Regions from separate parts of the Bradyrhizobium sp. WSM4872 genome, predicted to be linked through region 1. Evidence: predicted binding sites of a transcription regulator. Region 1 holds the regulator's gene; the other holds the start of a gene.
The links. The regulator LexA, encoded in region 1, represses DNA repair genes until DNA is damaged. The targets are predictions, from matches to a motif close to TGTTCNNNNTGTGTTCNG.
Positions count from the first base shown of each region.

Region 2: a site for LexA is predicted at 4,526-4,543, ahead of recA (recombinase RecA). Genes of this name have one in related genera too.

Region 1 is NZ_JBVVPT010000003.1:42,728-50,249, reverse strand. Features, by position in the region: gene AC0L3C_RS05880 (hypothetical protein) at 1-62, opposite strand, end outside; partial or broken gene AC0L3C_RS05875 (ComEC/Rec2 family competence protein) at 468-1,844, shown strand; gene AC0L3C_RS05870 (hypothetical protein) at 1,983-2,420, opposite strand; gene lexA (transcriptional repressor LexA) at 2,894-3,595, opposite strand; gene AC0L3C_RS05860 (molybdopterin molybdotransferase MoeA) at 3,771-4,982, opposite strand; gene AC0L3C_RS05855 (hypothetical protein) at 5,192-5,383, opposite strand; gene AC0L3C_RS05850 (HAD family hydrolase) at 5,538-6,170, opposite strand; gene AC0L3C_RS05845 (alpha-hydroxy acid oxidase) at 6,179-7,312, opposite strand.
Region 2 is NZ_JBVVPT010000002.1:308,857-316,378, reverse strand. Features, by position in the region: gene gcvP (aminomethyl-transferring glycine dehydrogenase) at 1-1,141, shown strand, start outside; gene AC0L3C_RS04630 (hypothetical protein) at 1,275-2,195, opposite strand; gene AC0L3C_RS04625 (hypothetical protein) at 2,277-3,263, opposite strand; gene recA (recombinase RecA) at 3,363-4,451, opposite strand; gene AC0L3C_RS04615 (hypothetical protein) at 5,013-5,180, shown strand; gene AC0L3C_RS04610 (DUF2798 domain-containing protein) at 5,892-6,149, opposite strand; gene AC0L3C_RS04605 (hypothetical protein) at 6,411-6,599, shown strand; gene AC0L3C_RS04600 (DUF6894 family protein) at 6,761-6,994, shown strand; gene AC0L3C_RS04595 (hypothetical protein) at 7,004-7,258, opposite strand; gene AC0L3C_RS04590 (hypothetical protein) at 7,364-7,522, opposite strand, start outside.

The DNA of each region.
Region 1 (7,522 bases):
GCAAACAACAGAAGGCTCGACCCAGCGCGACCCGTGAGATAGGCGACATAAAACCCTTCCATCCAGGACTCCTCGAATCAGTGCAGCCACGATGGCACGCAGAACGCGCGTTTAGATCCAAATTCTACTTTATCCGTGTAATTCACAGCCCGAGCCATCTCATGACCACCTGAGAAATAGGCGGGCCCGCGCTTGACGTGGCCACCCAGGCGAGAGTCTGATCCTCCAATGGGGCAACATCAGCACGACATCGACGATCTCGCGCGCATGGAGCGCATCTGCCTGGAGCTCGCCGGCGGCTCGACCATGCCGGAGGAGCGGGCAGGGCTCGAGTTTATGGCCAACTGCTATCGAGCCGAAGCGACTTGCCTTCAAGGTCGCTTCCCATCTGCTTCCCAATCCGGATTTTTGGGAAGCAATGGCGCCATAACGCGCTGTATTTCCTATATAAAATCTTTGCTTGACCGATCTCCGGTTATCACATGGCCGTCGTTGCCGGTGTCGTGTTCTTCGCGGTACGCGCGCTGCTCGCTCTGATTCCGGGACTGGCGGCGGGCTTCGCCATCAAGAAATGGTCGGCCGCCGCCGCGCTGGTCGCTGCTGCGTTCTACCTGCTGCTGTCGGGCGCGGAGGTCGCGACGCAAAGATCGTTCTTCATGACGGCGGTGGTGCTGATCGCGGTGATGGTCGATCGCCGCGCCATCACCTTCCGCACGCTTGCTGTGGCTGCGCTGATCGTGCTGGCGGTCGCGCCGGAAGCGCTGGTGCATCCGAGTTTTCAGATGTCGTTTGCGGCAACCCTCGGCCTGGTGGCGCTGGTGCAGATCGGCATGCCGAATTTGTTTGCCTCGCCGGACCATTCGGCGACCGCGCGCATTGCGATGTGGGGCGGCCGCGAGATCGCGATGCTGTTCATGGCTTCGCTGATTGCGGGACTTGCGACCACACCCTACGCCGCTTTCCACTTCCACCGTGTCACGCCGTTCGGCGTGCTCGCCAATCTCGGCGCGATGCCGGTGGTCTCGGCGCTGGTGATGCCGGCGGGACTGTTGGGGCTGCTTGCTGCTCCGTTCGGGCTGGACAGCGTGTTCTGGTGGCTGATGGGGATCGGCATCGACTGGATGGTCGCGGTCTCGCGCTGGGTCGCGGCCTTGCCGGGCGCGGTCGGCCGCATCCCGGCGTTCGGAATCGCGCCGCTGATCGTGGCGAGCCTGGGAATCATCGTGCTGGGCTTGTTGCGGACGCCACTACGCTGGTCCGGCGCCCTGGTGCTGCTGGCAGCGATCCTCTGGGGACTGTCGGCGCGGCAGCCCGACATCCTGATTGCCGGGGATGGCGCGAGCGTCGCCGTGCGGGGCAAGGACGGATATCTGCACCTGATCAGGACGAACAAGGACAGCTTTCTGCTGAGGGAATGGCTCGCTGCCGACGCCGATCCCCGCGATGCGGGCAGAGCCTCGCTGGCCGATGGCGTGTCCTGTGACGAATCCGGCTGCGTGACGCCACTGGCCGACGGGAGGCTGGTCGCGCTGGCACTCCGCGTCGACGCTCTCGCGGACGATTGCAGTCGGGCCGTGCTGGTGGTGACGACACGTCCCGCGCCGCCCGATTGCGCCGCGATGGTGGTCGATCGGCGGCGGCTCGCCAGCCAGAGCGCGCTGGCGCTGGCGCAGCGTGGCGACGGTTTTGCGGTTCAGGCGGTGAGGGCGAGAGGCACGAGCCGCCCCTGGTTGCCGGCCGGCGCCGGCGAGGGTGATTTCGACGGCAGCCTCGCGCCAAAGACGACCGCGTCCCGCATCAAGGACGCAACGCCGGCGGAGACGGACTTGCAGGCCGACGATTGATCTGATGGTGCGGAGCAACGCAGTGGATCGGTGCGTCCGCTCGGATTCGCTGGGCGCAAACTACACCATCTCGCCGGCCACGGCCGGCGATGGCGATTCAATCCTGACCTCCGACCTCGTAGCCGGAGGGCGGCTGTTTCAGCCGATCGGCAGGTGCGTGACGGTCGGCTGCCTGCTGTCGGCGATGATCTGCGCCTTGTGCTCGCGCTCGGTGACCGACTGAGTCACCGGCAGTTGCAGCACGGTCGCTCGCTGGCCTTCGACGAGCTGCGTCACCAGGACATATTTGCCGTCGGGGAATTCGATCGCGTCGTGATGGCGGTCGGGAACGTGCGGATCGATTTTGCCGAACTTGCCCACGCGGGAATTGATGGTGCGCGTCCAGATCCAGCGATTGTCGTAGCGGACGTCGTCGGCGAAGGCGAGCTCCGTTCCCGGCAGCAGGCAGACGGCAACGGATGGATCGGCTGCGGAGGCGAAGCCGCGCGTCGAGGTGCCGCGGAAGCTTGTCGTGACGATCGTCTCGCCGACTTCGGCGGGGCGCGACGCGACGGCATGTAGGCTGTAGTCACACATCGGGTGCTCCTCATGCTGGGATAGCAACCCGCGTCTCTTATCGAGGCGCAGGCCTCTATCAGAGTGGAAGCACGAAAGCTCTGCTTGGTTGTGGGCAAATCTGCGGCTGGCTTCCGCAAGCCGCGATCACATTATCTTTCCCGAATTCAATAGGAACAAAGCCCGTTGCGATGCATTCGGGAGGCGCATGCGCGAATATTGCCGGCTTGGCTGCGGCGGGCGAACTTGATCGCTGGATGGTGTTTCCTCGAACACGCGAGCCGCGACGCGGTGCCATTTGAAGCGGTGCTGTTTCGGTGCTGTTTCCTGGGCGTCGCGAGGAGCCAGCGCCGGAGGAGGGGCCGGATAGTCTGTGCAGAACCAGAACGACTATCCAGCCGGAGCGGACGATGATCCGCTCCAATCTCTGACCGGCGATGCCGGTCGGAAGCGCGCGAGGCGCCAAGCACTTCAGGTATGAAGCACTTCCGGTATCAGTACTTCCGGTAAAGCCCGATCAGCTTGCCCTGAATCTTCACCCGGTTGGGCGGCAGGATGCGGACCTCATAGGCTGCGTTGGCGGGCTCGAGCGCGATCGAGGCGCCGCGACGGCGGAAGCGCTTCAGCGTCGCTTCCTCGTCGTCGATCAGCGCCACCACGATGTCGCCGGTATCAGCGCTCTCGTTGCGCTGGATCAGCGCCATGTCGCCGTCGAGGATGCCGGCCTCGACCATGGAATCACCGCGTACTTCGAGCGCGTAATGCTCGCCCGAGCCGAGCATGTCAGGCGGTACGCTGATGGTATGGCTGCGGGTCTGCAATGCCTCGATCGGCGTGCCGGCCGCGATGCGGCCCATCACCGGCACCGCCACGGGACGTTCGCCCTCGTCAGCGGGCAGGCTGGAGCCCGCACGCACCTTGCCGAGATTGCCCTCGATGACGCTCGGCGTGAAGCCGCGGCGGCTGCCGGCGGCTGCCTGGAGCTCCGGCAGCTTGATGACTTCAATCGCACGGGCGCGGTTGGGCAGGCGTCGGATGAAGCCACGCTCCTCGAGCGCCGTGATCAGGCGATGGATGCCCGACTTCGAGCGCAGGTCGAGCGCATCCTTCATCTCGTCGAAGGAGGGCGGCACGCCGCTTTCCTTCAGACGTTCACTGATGAACCGCAGAAGCTCGTATTGTTTGCGCGTTAACATCTCGACCAAAGTCCCCCGGTTGATGTCGTCCGATTCCGAGACGCTGAATTCGGCCATAAGCCGCTACATGCTCGAAACAAATCATGAACGGACACTATATGTTCGATACATGTTCCGCAACTGCTTAATTTACCGTGAACAGAGCAAAGTTCGCGGAACGCGCATTGCCGGACGCTCAGACGGGGAGCCGCAACACTTCGCAAGCCGTGCCGGCTTCGGCCTTCGGCGCGAACGGTGCGCGCACGAGAAGTACCTGTGCTGCAGCGAGATTCGCAAGCAGCGAAGAGTCTTGATGATTGACGGGAAGAACGACGCGTGTGCCATCGTCACGCTCCTCCAGATGCGCGCGCAGATAGTCCTCGCGCTGGTCGTTGGCGCCGACGTCGCGGCCGAGCACGGCGCGTTCACGGCGATGGTGAATCACCGAACGGCCAGACAGGACGCGAATCAGCGGCACCATGAACAGGAAAGCGCACACATAGGACGACACGGGATTGCCCGGCAGGCCGATCACACCCATTGCGCCGAGCCGTCCGTGCATCATCGGCTTGCCTGGCCGCATCGCGATCTTCCAGAACGCTATCGCGATGCCTTCGTCCCGCAGCGCCTGCTGGACCAGATCGTGGTCGCCGACCGATGCGCCGCCGGTCGTGATCAGGACGTCGGCGCCGCTCTCACGGGCGCTGCGGATGCCGGCGGTGGTCGCCTCCAGCGTGTCGGCGGCAATACCGAGGTCGATGGTCTCGGCGCCCTCGCTGCGGGCGAGCGCGTGCAGGGCGTAGCCGTTGGAATAGACGATCTGGCCGTGGCCGGGCGTGGTGCCCGGCATCACCAGCTCGTCGCCCGTGGCGAGAATCGCGACTTTCGGACGCCTGAAAACGGCAAGGTGCGGATGATTCATGCCGGCGGCGAGCGCGAGGTCGCGCTCGGTGAGACGGCTTCCCTTGCGCAGGAGCACGTCGCCCTCGCGGAAATCGATACCGGCTGGGCGGATGTGCCGTCCGGCGATCGCGGCTTCCTTGATCGTGATACGTTTGCCGGCGACAACAGTGTCTTCCTGGATCACGACGGCATCCGCGCCACCGGGAATGACGCCGCCCGTGAAGATCCGTACGGCCTCGCCGGCGCCGACCCTCCCGGCGAACGGTCGGCCCGCCGCGACTTCGCCGATGACGGTGAGCTCCGAATCGATCGTCGCGGCGTCGGCCGCCCGCACCGCGTAACCGTCCATCGCCGACATCGCCTGCGGCGGCTGCGTGCGCCGCGCCGCGACGTCACGCGCGAGCACGCGATGGTAGGCCTCGTCGAGCGAAATCATTTCTTCCGGCAGTGGCTCTGCATCCGCCAGCACCGCGGCGAGCGCGTCGGAAACCGGCATCAAGGCCACGGCGAAAACTCCTGCTCGGCACGTTCGGGCGAATGTTCCGCAAGTCTTCTAGCCGAGCGCGGGCGCAGAGGCAAAAACGGGGGCAGTCATCCCGCCGCTTCGCATCGTTCCGGAAGCCGGGATCAAGCGCGTCGCGGCATGATCCGAAGAACGTGAGAGATCGGCAGGAAAGTGGTCATCGAAGCCACGAAATCACCGGCCTGCATCGATCAGCTGCCTGCCTGCCCGGATGTTACGTCGGGCGCCTTGGATCCCTTATCCTTGTCGGGCAACGGATCGGCCTGGGATTTCAGATCGGCGGCCTTGCTCACAAGCTTGGCGGAAAGATCCGAATCTGAAGTTGTCCTGGCGAATTCAAGAAGAAGAGAGGCCTGCTTGGTGAGGTAGGTCTTGCCCAACACGATGATGCATCCGTCCGTAGAAGTCCCAGCGGACTCTAAGAGTCCGGAAGGCGGTATTCCGTTCCGGGAACTCTGTACAAAAATGCACAAAGTGATCGGGTTCCTCAATTTTTTCAAAATTGTTCCCGTCGGGTTTCGCGACGACAGATAGTCGTCAGATGCCCAATGCCTTCAATGCGTTCCCGACGTCCCGGGGCGAGGTCACATGCACCGCCGTCAAGCCGCGCGCCCGCGCTCCCTCGATATTTTCGGCAAGATCATCGAAGAACACGATACGCCCGGCGGGCACGCCGATCGCCGCAACGACGTGGTCGAAGGCCTTCGCGTCCGGCTTGCGCAGGCCGATGCTGGACGACAAATACAGCTCGCGGAAATGGCCGAGGAGGTCGGCATATTCCCTCGAGAAATGGTCCACGTGCGGCCGGTTGGTGTTGGAGAAGGCGTAGAGCGGGATCTGCTTCGCTGCCCGCGGCAGCAGCTCGGCGATATCAGGCATTTCGCCGGCGAAGATCGCGTTCCAGCCTTCCAGGAACTGCGCATCCGAAATGCCGATTCCGAGCGAGGCTCGCAATGAGGCGAAATAGTCCTCATCGCTGATCTTCCCCATCTCGTGCAACCGATAGGCTTCGCTGTCCCGCACATAGCGCGCGACGATGGATTCGGGCTCGCAACCGGCATGTCCCGCCCAGCAGGCGATTGCCTTGGAGAAATCGATATCGAGCACCACGCGGCCGAGATCGAACAGGAGCGCATCCGCAGCTCCGGGAGACAGCGATGTCACCTGCATCCTTTCACTCAGTATCGATATGGCTCGTGGTCGAACAGCGGAAACGCGCTGAACACACTCGGCGCGTTGGTTGCGGTCGCCTGGTGCAGGCAGGATTTGTTGACCTCGGCGAACGAGGTCGCACCCAGGAGGCCGAGACAGCGCAGCACTTCGTCCTCGAGCAGCTCCAGCATGCGCGCCACGCCGGCTTCGCCGGCGGCCGCCAACGCCCAGCATTGCAGCCGGCCGATGCCGACGAGGTCGGCGCCCGCCGCGATTGCCTTGACGATGTCGGTGCCGCGACAGACGCCACCATCGACCATGATCTTGGCGCGGCCCTTCACGGCGTCAACGATCTCGGGCAGGACATGCAAGGCGCCGCGACCGTGATCGAGCTGACGGCCGCCATGGTTGGAGACGTAGATCCATTCGACGCCGTGATCGATCGCGATCAGTGCGTCCTCTGACGTCGCGATGCCCTTGAGGATCAGCGGGATCTTGAACTTGTCCTTGATCATCTTCACGGTCCGCCACTCCAGACCCTTCTGGTAGTCGCCGCCGGTGGCGCGCAGGCGGCTCTCGCGAACGTAGCGCTTGGCGATGTCACGTTCGCGACGGCTGTAATGAGCGGTGTCGACGGTCAGGCAGAAGGCGGCATAGGCGTTCTTCTCGGCCCGGCTGACGACGTCGGCGACGAAGGCGTCGTCGCCGCGCACATAGAGCTGGTAAAGGCGCAGCGCGTCGGGCGCAGCTTCGGCGGTCTTTTCCAGGCCGGGCTCGGACACCGAACTGAGCATGTGCGCCGCACCGAAAGTGCCGCAGGCGCGTGCCACGCTCGCCGCACCATCCGGGTCGAAGATCTCGAGCGCGCCGACGGGGGCGAGCAAGACCGGCAGGCGCATCTTGCGGCCGAACTGCTCGACCGAGCCGGTGACCTTGCGGACATCGCGCAGCACGCGCGGGCGGAAGGCGATCTCGTCCAGCGCCGTGCGGTTGCGACGCATCGTGGTCTCGGTCTCGGCCGCGCCGACGATATAGTCCCAGGCATTCTGGTTGAGGTTGGCGCGGGCTTTCCGGATGAATTCATGCAGATTCTGGAACGGCTCGGTGCTGGCGCCGAGCTCGACGTTCCTTTCCGGTTGGATGCGGGGTGCCTCGTTCATTGTTATCCTCCCGAGAATTTGAAGCCTTCCCTCATCGCCTAACCCGTCCGGGGCGCCAAAACCATCCTAAAATGGCATGGCTGCGAGGCGTGGGCCGGCCGCCCCCCGCTGCGCACGAACCGGGTCCTGCAACGTTGCCGAAAGTTTAGGTCCGGACGAGGGGATTTTTACGGTGTACCCGCCGGCGTGGCATCCCGGCCTTGAAGAAAC
Region 2 (7,522 bases), on a different contig from region 1:
CATCCGCGGTTATCACGCGGCGCGTGGCGAGACGCATCGCAAGATCTGCCTGATCCCTTCCTCCGCCCACGGCACCAACCCGGCTTCCGCCGCGATGGTTGGCATGGACGTGGTGGTTGTTGCCTGCGAGAAAAATGGCGACGTCGATGTCAACGACCTCCGCGCCAAGGCCGAGAAGCATTCGAACGACCTTGCCGCCGTCATGATCACCTATCCTTCGACCCATGGCGTGTTCGAGGAGCACATTCGCGAGATCTGCGACATCGTGCACGGCCATGGCGGGCAGGTTTATCTCGACGGCGCCAACCTCAACGCGCAGGTCGGCTTGTCCCGGCCCGGCGATTACGGCGCCGATGTCAGCCATCTCAATCTGCACAAGACCTTCTGCATCCCGCATGGCGGCGGCGGCCCCGGCATGGGCCCGATCGGCGTCAAGGCGCACCTTGCGCCGTTCCTCCCCGGCCATCCCGCGACGGACGGGAACGCGCCTGTGGGGCCGGTCTCGGCGGCGCCGTTCGGCTCGGCTTCGATCCTCACCATCTCCTACATCTACATTCTGATGATGGGCGGCGAAGGCCTCAAGCGCGCCACCGAGATCGCGATCCTCAACGCCAACTACGTCGCAGCCAGGCTCGATGCGCACTTCCCGGTGCTCTACAAGAACGAGAAGGGCCACGTCGCACATGAATGCATCGTCGACCCCCGCGCGCTGAAGACGACCTCAGGTGTCACCGTCGACGACATCGCAAAGCGCCTGATCGATTACGGCTTCCACGCGCCGACCATGAGCTTCCCGGTGCCGGGCACGCTGATGATCGAGCCGACCGAGTCGGAATCCAAGGCGGAGCTCGATCGCTTCTGCGATGCCATGATCGCGATCCGGAAGGAAATCGCCGAGGTCGAAGCCGGCCGCTTCAAGATCGAGGCTTCGCCCTTGCGCCACGCCCCGCACACCGTGCACGACATCGCGGACGACGATTGGAAGCGCGCTTACACCCGCGTCGAGGGCTGCTTCCCCGCGGGCACCTCGCGCACGGACAAATATTGGTCCCCGGTCGGGCGCGTCGACAACGTCTATGGCGACCGCAATCTGGTGTGCTCGTGCCCGCCGGTGAGCGATTACGCGGAAGCCGCGGAGTGACGGATCGTAGGGTGGGTTAGCTGGCGGGCTGCGCAAAGCGCAGTCGCTGGCGTAACCCACCACTTCTGTCTCCGAGGAAATGGAAGAGGTGGGTTACGCTTCGCCAACCCACCTTACGGCACGGAACACGCATTTAGGGCGCGATCAACGAGCGCGTCTCGGGGTCCCACCGCCAGAGACGCTCGTTGGTCAGGTGAGTGCCGCCCCACCAGCGATCAATCCGGTTGTGCCGGCGAAAATCCTGGTCGCCTCCCAGCACCGCCTTGCCGAACTCGGTCAGCGACAACTGCGACCGCTTGTACCGATCGAAGCGACTTGAATCGTCGTGCATCTCTAGTGAAAACGGACCTTCATCCAGTCCCGCCACGGCCGGCCTCTCGCAGCGCGCAAGACCGTCAAGCAGCGCTCCAACTTCCCAATAACCATACACATCCGGCTCGTTGCACTTCTGATGGCCCGGGAAGACATCGAAAGGCTGCATGCCGCCTCGCGCGATGAGCTGGAGTATCCGCGCTTCCGTGGCTCCAAGGCCTGAGGCAGGGCGCGGAAGTTCGTTGAGCAGAGCCCTCACGTGAGGGCCGAGTTGTGGCAACCAGCTCAAATCCGTCTTGAAGAGATCCGGCCACCTTTGCGGGGTCGGCGCACGATAGGCCCGCCATGCACGGCGGGCCGATTTGAGTTGACGAGCTGTGATCGCGACAGCCGGCGGGTAGAGTTCGCTTCGCGGTGGGTCGACATCCCTGACACCCAAGAACAGGGAGCGCACGACAAAGCCAGGATTTGCATCGTGTCGGCGGCCCCAATGATCGAGCAGCCAGAGCAGGATCAATTGCGCATTTGGCTCCGGCCCTCGCCAAAACTCGACCGTGTCATATTCCGCGAGCAGTTCGATCAGTCCTCGATCCTTCGCGCTTGATCCGTCGAGACGCCAGGACGGCGTATCGTCGAGCCAATGAAGCCCGCGAGGCTGCGTCCTACGCGGCGCAAAGAACGCGTCCAGCTCTGCATCGGTCGGCAGCGGTCCCCAGACCAGCCGGCGCTCGATCGCAATCACGAGGTCGGCAAGGCCCGCCTGTTGAATGGCGCCGGCGATGGACGAGTCGGTTGTGACAATTAGCCGGGTCATGCCGTGGTCTCAAGGCTTCGTCAAAACATGGCCGTAACGCCACAGCCGATCGTTGGTCAGGTGCGTGCCGCCCCACCAGCGGTCGATCCGGTTGTGGCGACTGAAATCTTCCTGATGAGCCAGGACGGCCTCCCCGAACTCGGTCAGTGACAGTCGGCTGCGGACATATGCGGCATGCCGATCCCTGTGATTCTCGCGGTCGATCGTGCGCAGTTCGTCGTCCAATCCGGCCACTGCGGGCCTGGGGCCGAGCGCGAGCCCGTCGAGCAACCGACCCAACTCAGTCTCTCCAAACACGAACGTGCGCCGATGCGAGCGCAGGTGAAACAACGCACCCGTGTTCGCAAACCCTCTGGCAAGCATCTCCAAGAACCGCATCTCCGTCGCACCGAGTCCCGTCGAAGGCGACGGGAGTTCTGCTAGGAGATCGAGCAAGGCCGGGCGCAGCATCAGCAATGCACTGAGATCCTGGTGAAGGAGATCGACGCAGGCCTCAGGGGTCGTCGCGCGGTAGGCCGACCACGCCAACCGGGCAGTCTCGAACTCCTGGGCCCTAACAGGCACGACATGAATGTGCGGCTCGGACGCAGCGAGATCTTCACCGCGTTCCGTCGTCAGCTCGGATGCCACAAGTCGAAGTTTAAGCTTTGGCACCAGCGAGGAGCAGGAGCTGAGGTGGTCCAGCAGGCAGACGAGCTGCAATTGATCCCGGGGAGCTGGGTCGAACCAAAGTTCAACCACGTCATATTGCTCGCAGAAGTCCGCAAGGGACAAGTCTTTGCGGTCCTTGATGCCCTTGGGCCACCGGATGCCCCAGTCAGACCAATGATCACCTGGCCCGAGATTCGCCGAACGCGCCGCGAAAAAGGCTGCGAGCTTCTCGGGCGAGGGCAGCGGTCCCCACTCAAAGTGAAACGAGGATGAAATGACAAGCTCCGCCAAACCCGATCGGGCGAGCCCGCTTCCGGACGAACTGGTCAGGATCACATTCTTCATGGCCCCGCTCACCCCACGCAAAACGAAACAGGCGCCGAAGACGTCGGCAACTCAACGTCCTCAGCGCCCGCTCCTCGCGAAAAACTCTACTGTTGAAGCTTACTCGTCCCCCGGCTCCTCGCCGTCGGCGTCACGCTCGGGGCTGCCGGCGAGAATCTGCTCGGCGATCAGGCCGGAGTTCTGGCGGATCGAGGTCTCGATCTTGGCGGTGATGTCGGGGTTGGCCTTCAGGAACGCTTTCGAATTCTCGCGGCCCTGGCCAAGACGCTGGCTGTCATAGGAGAACCATGCGCCGGATTTCTCGACGATGCCGGCCTTGACACCGAGATCGAGGATCTCGCCCATCTTGGAGACGCCCTCGCCGTACATGATGTCGAACTCGACCTGCTTGAACGGCGGCGCCAGCTTGTTCTTGACGACCTTGACGCGCGTGGTGTTGCCGACCACTTCGTCGCGCTCCTTGATCGCGCCGATGCGGCGGATGTCGAGGCGGACGGAGGCATAGAATTTCAGCGCATTGCCGCCGGTGGTGGTCTCCGGCGAGCCGTACATCACACCGATCTTCATGCGGATCTGGTTGATGAAGATCACCATGGTATTGGACTTGTTGATGGACGCCGTCAGCTTGCGCAGCGCCTGGCTCATCAGGCGGGCCTGCAGACCCGGCAGCGCATCGCCCATCTCGCCCTCGAGTTCGGCCTTCGGCACCAGCGCCGCGACCGAATCGATCACCAGCACGTCGACCGCGCCGGAGCGCACCAGCGTGTCGCAGATTTCCAGCGCCTGCTCGCCGGTGTCCGGCTGCGAGATCAGCAGTTCGTCGATATTGACGCCCAGCTTGCGCGCATAGACCGGGTCGAGCGCGTGCTCGGCGTCGATGAAGGCGCAGATGCCGCCCTTCTTCTGCCCTTCCGCAACCGTGTGCAGCGCCAGCGTGGTCTTGCCCGAGGATTCCGGCCCGTAGATCTCCACGACGCGTCCCTTCGGCAGGCCGCCGATCCCGAGCGCGATATCGAGCCCGAGCGAGCCCGAGGAGACCGCCTCGACATCCATCGAACGGTCGTTCTTGCCGAGCTTCATCACCGAGCCCTTGCCGAACTGCCGCTCGATCTGGGAGAGCGCGGCGGCCAGAGCTTTACTCTTGTCCATGGAAGATCCTTCGACGATACGCAGGGCAGTGGTGGACATTGGGTCGTGCTCCTTATGGCGAGGATTCGCTAGAGGGACAAACGGCTGGCGAGGCGGCGCGGCGATAAAATCAATGTACCCTATTTGTTCTAGGTTCGCAATATGTTCTTTTGCCAAAGCGGCCGCCCACTGAGGCGGCCTTACTTAGGATCCCACGTCAGGTGCCCGTTTCGACATTCAGCAATTGTGAACATCCGACCTGTCCTCGGATCGGCAATCTCTGTGATCCTCACGATCTCAGCGTCGCATCGAGTGCACTTCCCATGCTTCGTTGCATGATCCCGATCCGGTTTCATTGTGGCTCCGTTGCCAGATTGAACGAACAATCCGTACGCGGAGAAACGACCGGAGCACCTGATATGGATCAAACCAGGCCGCTGCCAAATTCAACTTAGGCCACTGGGGCTTAGGACAGGCCACTACCCGGATCTTGGCGCTCTCTGACACGCATCAAAGACGGATGCCCTGCGCGCCGTCAGAATTCCGCAATCCTGCGGCACCGAACCTTTCGCGGTCTGCGGTCTTCTCTTGGATGGGACCGTAACTCTGGGGACTTCAGTCATGACGGACAACACGCATCACGATACGATCCGGCGCATTCCGCTGCTGGAGGCGGCGCGGGAGGAGATGAGCAAGTTCGAGCGCAAGGAAAACGAGTTCCGCAAGAAGGACCGCGACGAGCGTGCCGCCGAACTCCTTTTGCCGCTGGACGCGATCAAGGTTCACTAAGGCCGTCGGGACGAGGGCGTAGGAGCCGAGGCCAGCCGGCCGACGCGTCAGGCGTGGCGATGTTCGCCAGCGGCAACGCGCTGGCGACAGTGCCGGAGCGGCCGCCCGTTGATCTCAGGGAATCGGCACAGGAATCGAGATTCGGATCGCCATGGAGGCGAGTCCGAGCCGATATGGTATCCAAATACTACAAGTAAGCCATTGATTAAACGAGGGAATTTGTAGGCGGGCTACTGTGCATGGGGTTGTTTTCGTGTTTTTGAAAGGCGCGCATGGGCCTTTCCACCCCGGAGCCGTCTCCCGCAGCCAACACCGCCTACAGCAGAACCAGCAACCCGATCCCGATCACCAGCACGACGAAGCCAGCCGCCGTCGCGGCGGCGAATGACCGCTCTACGTTGTCCATGATGCCACCCCGTTGCCGGCACGCCACGTTTCCCCCATGGCAGCACCGTCATTGCGAAATCTCGCCTGCGGTTGTGTCCTGAGTTGTGCGAACGGATGTCGAAATTGGGACCGGTGCGGGGCCAGTGTGCGGCCCCGCGCTCTTGGCTTTCGCTGCCGCCGGCGGGCCTTGTCAGGCTGTCGTAAGCTGAGCCGGCTAGGGTCGCCTAGCTATGGTGTTGCAGCCCAGCACCTCAGCCTCCAATAACCTTCTCCCCGCTTGGTTCTCCAAGCGGGGTTTTTTCATGCCGATTTTCATGCCGCCTTTCATGCCGGCCGGCCGGTTTGCGAACCGCCCTCCTCCCGCGTCAGGCGCAGCGAGAAGGCGCGGATCGCCGGCGCCGCGAGCAACACGATCGGCAGCATCGCCGCCCATGCGATCAGCCACGACACCATCCAGTGCGCGAGGAAGTCCAGCGCGTTCCCTACAGGAAGGCTGGCGATGCCCGCGGCGACCAGCGAGGTCAGTCCGGACTGGATGATTCCGAACACGAAATGAGAATAGCGGCGGGGAATGCCCGGCATGACGCGCCCATGTTGCTGACCGTCATCGAACCAAGCAAGGCACATGCCGCCGCGTTCCGGAAGGCGCCCTTACCCATCCCAGGAACTCTGTTCTTGGCCGGAGAACCACGGGAGAGGCCTCGCGCCGCCGCTGGGCGGCAGTGCGTGCGTTTGCGGGATAGCCGTGAGGTATCCGGGGCCTACCGACAGATTGAGCTTTCGCTGGAATATTATGCCGCCCAGCATGTTCTCAGTGATGGAAGTGAATCGTGGGAGATCGCCATGAATCACAGGGGCGTCGAGTTCACCGTCACCAAGACGGCAATTCCCGGGATCTGGCGGTGGCAGTTCCGGATCGGCGAGCAGATCAAGACCGGCAGGACCGAGACCAAGATCGATCTGTTGGCGATCCGGCGGGTGCAGCTGAGGATCGATCGGGAGCTGAAGGCGATCGGGCGCAAAACCGCCTGAACGGCCGCACCGAGATCGTCGGCGGCATGGCTTGCAGGGCGCTCGCCGCGCCCACGGGGCTATTCCGTAGCCGCCCGGAATTGATCTGCCGATGGTTTGGGATTGGACTGCCGCGATTATGGCCGTGGGGACGGAGCCATCAGGCGCGATCGGTACGAACCATGCCGCTCTACTTTTTTCGAATCCGGAACGGCAGCTATTCCGGCTGTGCCGACCAGGCGTCGGAATTTGCCGATCGCGATTTGGCCTGGAAGGAGATGACCAGCGTCTGCGCCGACATGGCCGCCGGCATCGCCCGCAAGCTCCAGGAAAATTCCGAATGGAACATGGAGCTGCTGGACGAGGCCAAGGAGCCCGTGTTCCGGATCCGCATCACATCCGAAACGTTCGAATAGGGGCCAGGCCTAATCCGCGCTGGGCAGCCGCCGCATCGTGAATTCGATGTCGCCGCCGGGCAGCTCGCGCCAGGTCTCGACCGCGCTCATATAGCCGGCCTTGGGGTAGCGGGCGAAGAAAGCCTGCGCCCTCTCCCGCGCCGCCGCGCGCGGCAGCGTGAAGGTCTCGCGCAGATAGCCGTCGCCGGCCCTCGTGCCGGGCTTGCCGCCCATCTTGCGCCGGCGCGCCATCCGCTCGGCGAGATCCCGCGGACGATCGGCCATGTTCTGCTCTCCTCGACGCAATACGCTCCCGCGCAATGTAGGAAGCAGGCCGATCAAAGAGGAGTCCCGGCCGGAGGCATCAACCGCCTCCGATCGGGCAGACGGTCAATTGGCGGTCGTGCCGGATTTCTTCTTCGGCGCACCGGTCGCGGCCGACGCCTTTGGCGCCGCCGCCTGCTTCGGCGGGTCGGAGCGCATGCCGCCCCAGGGATCGTTGGAGGCCTTGGAATCCGGAATCTTCTTCAGCGTCTCCTTGTAGGCCCT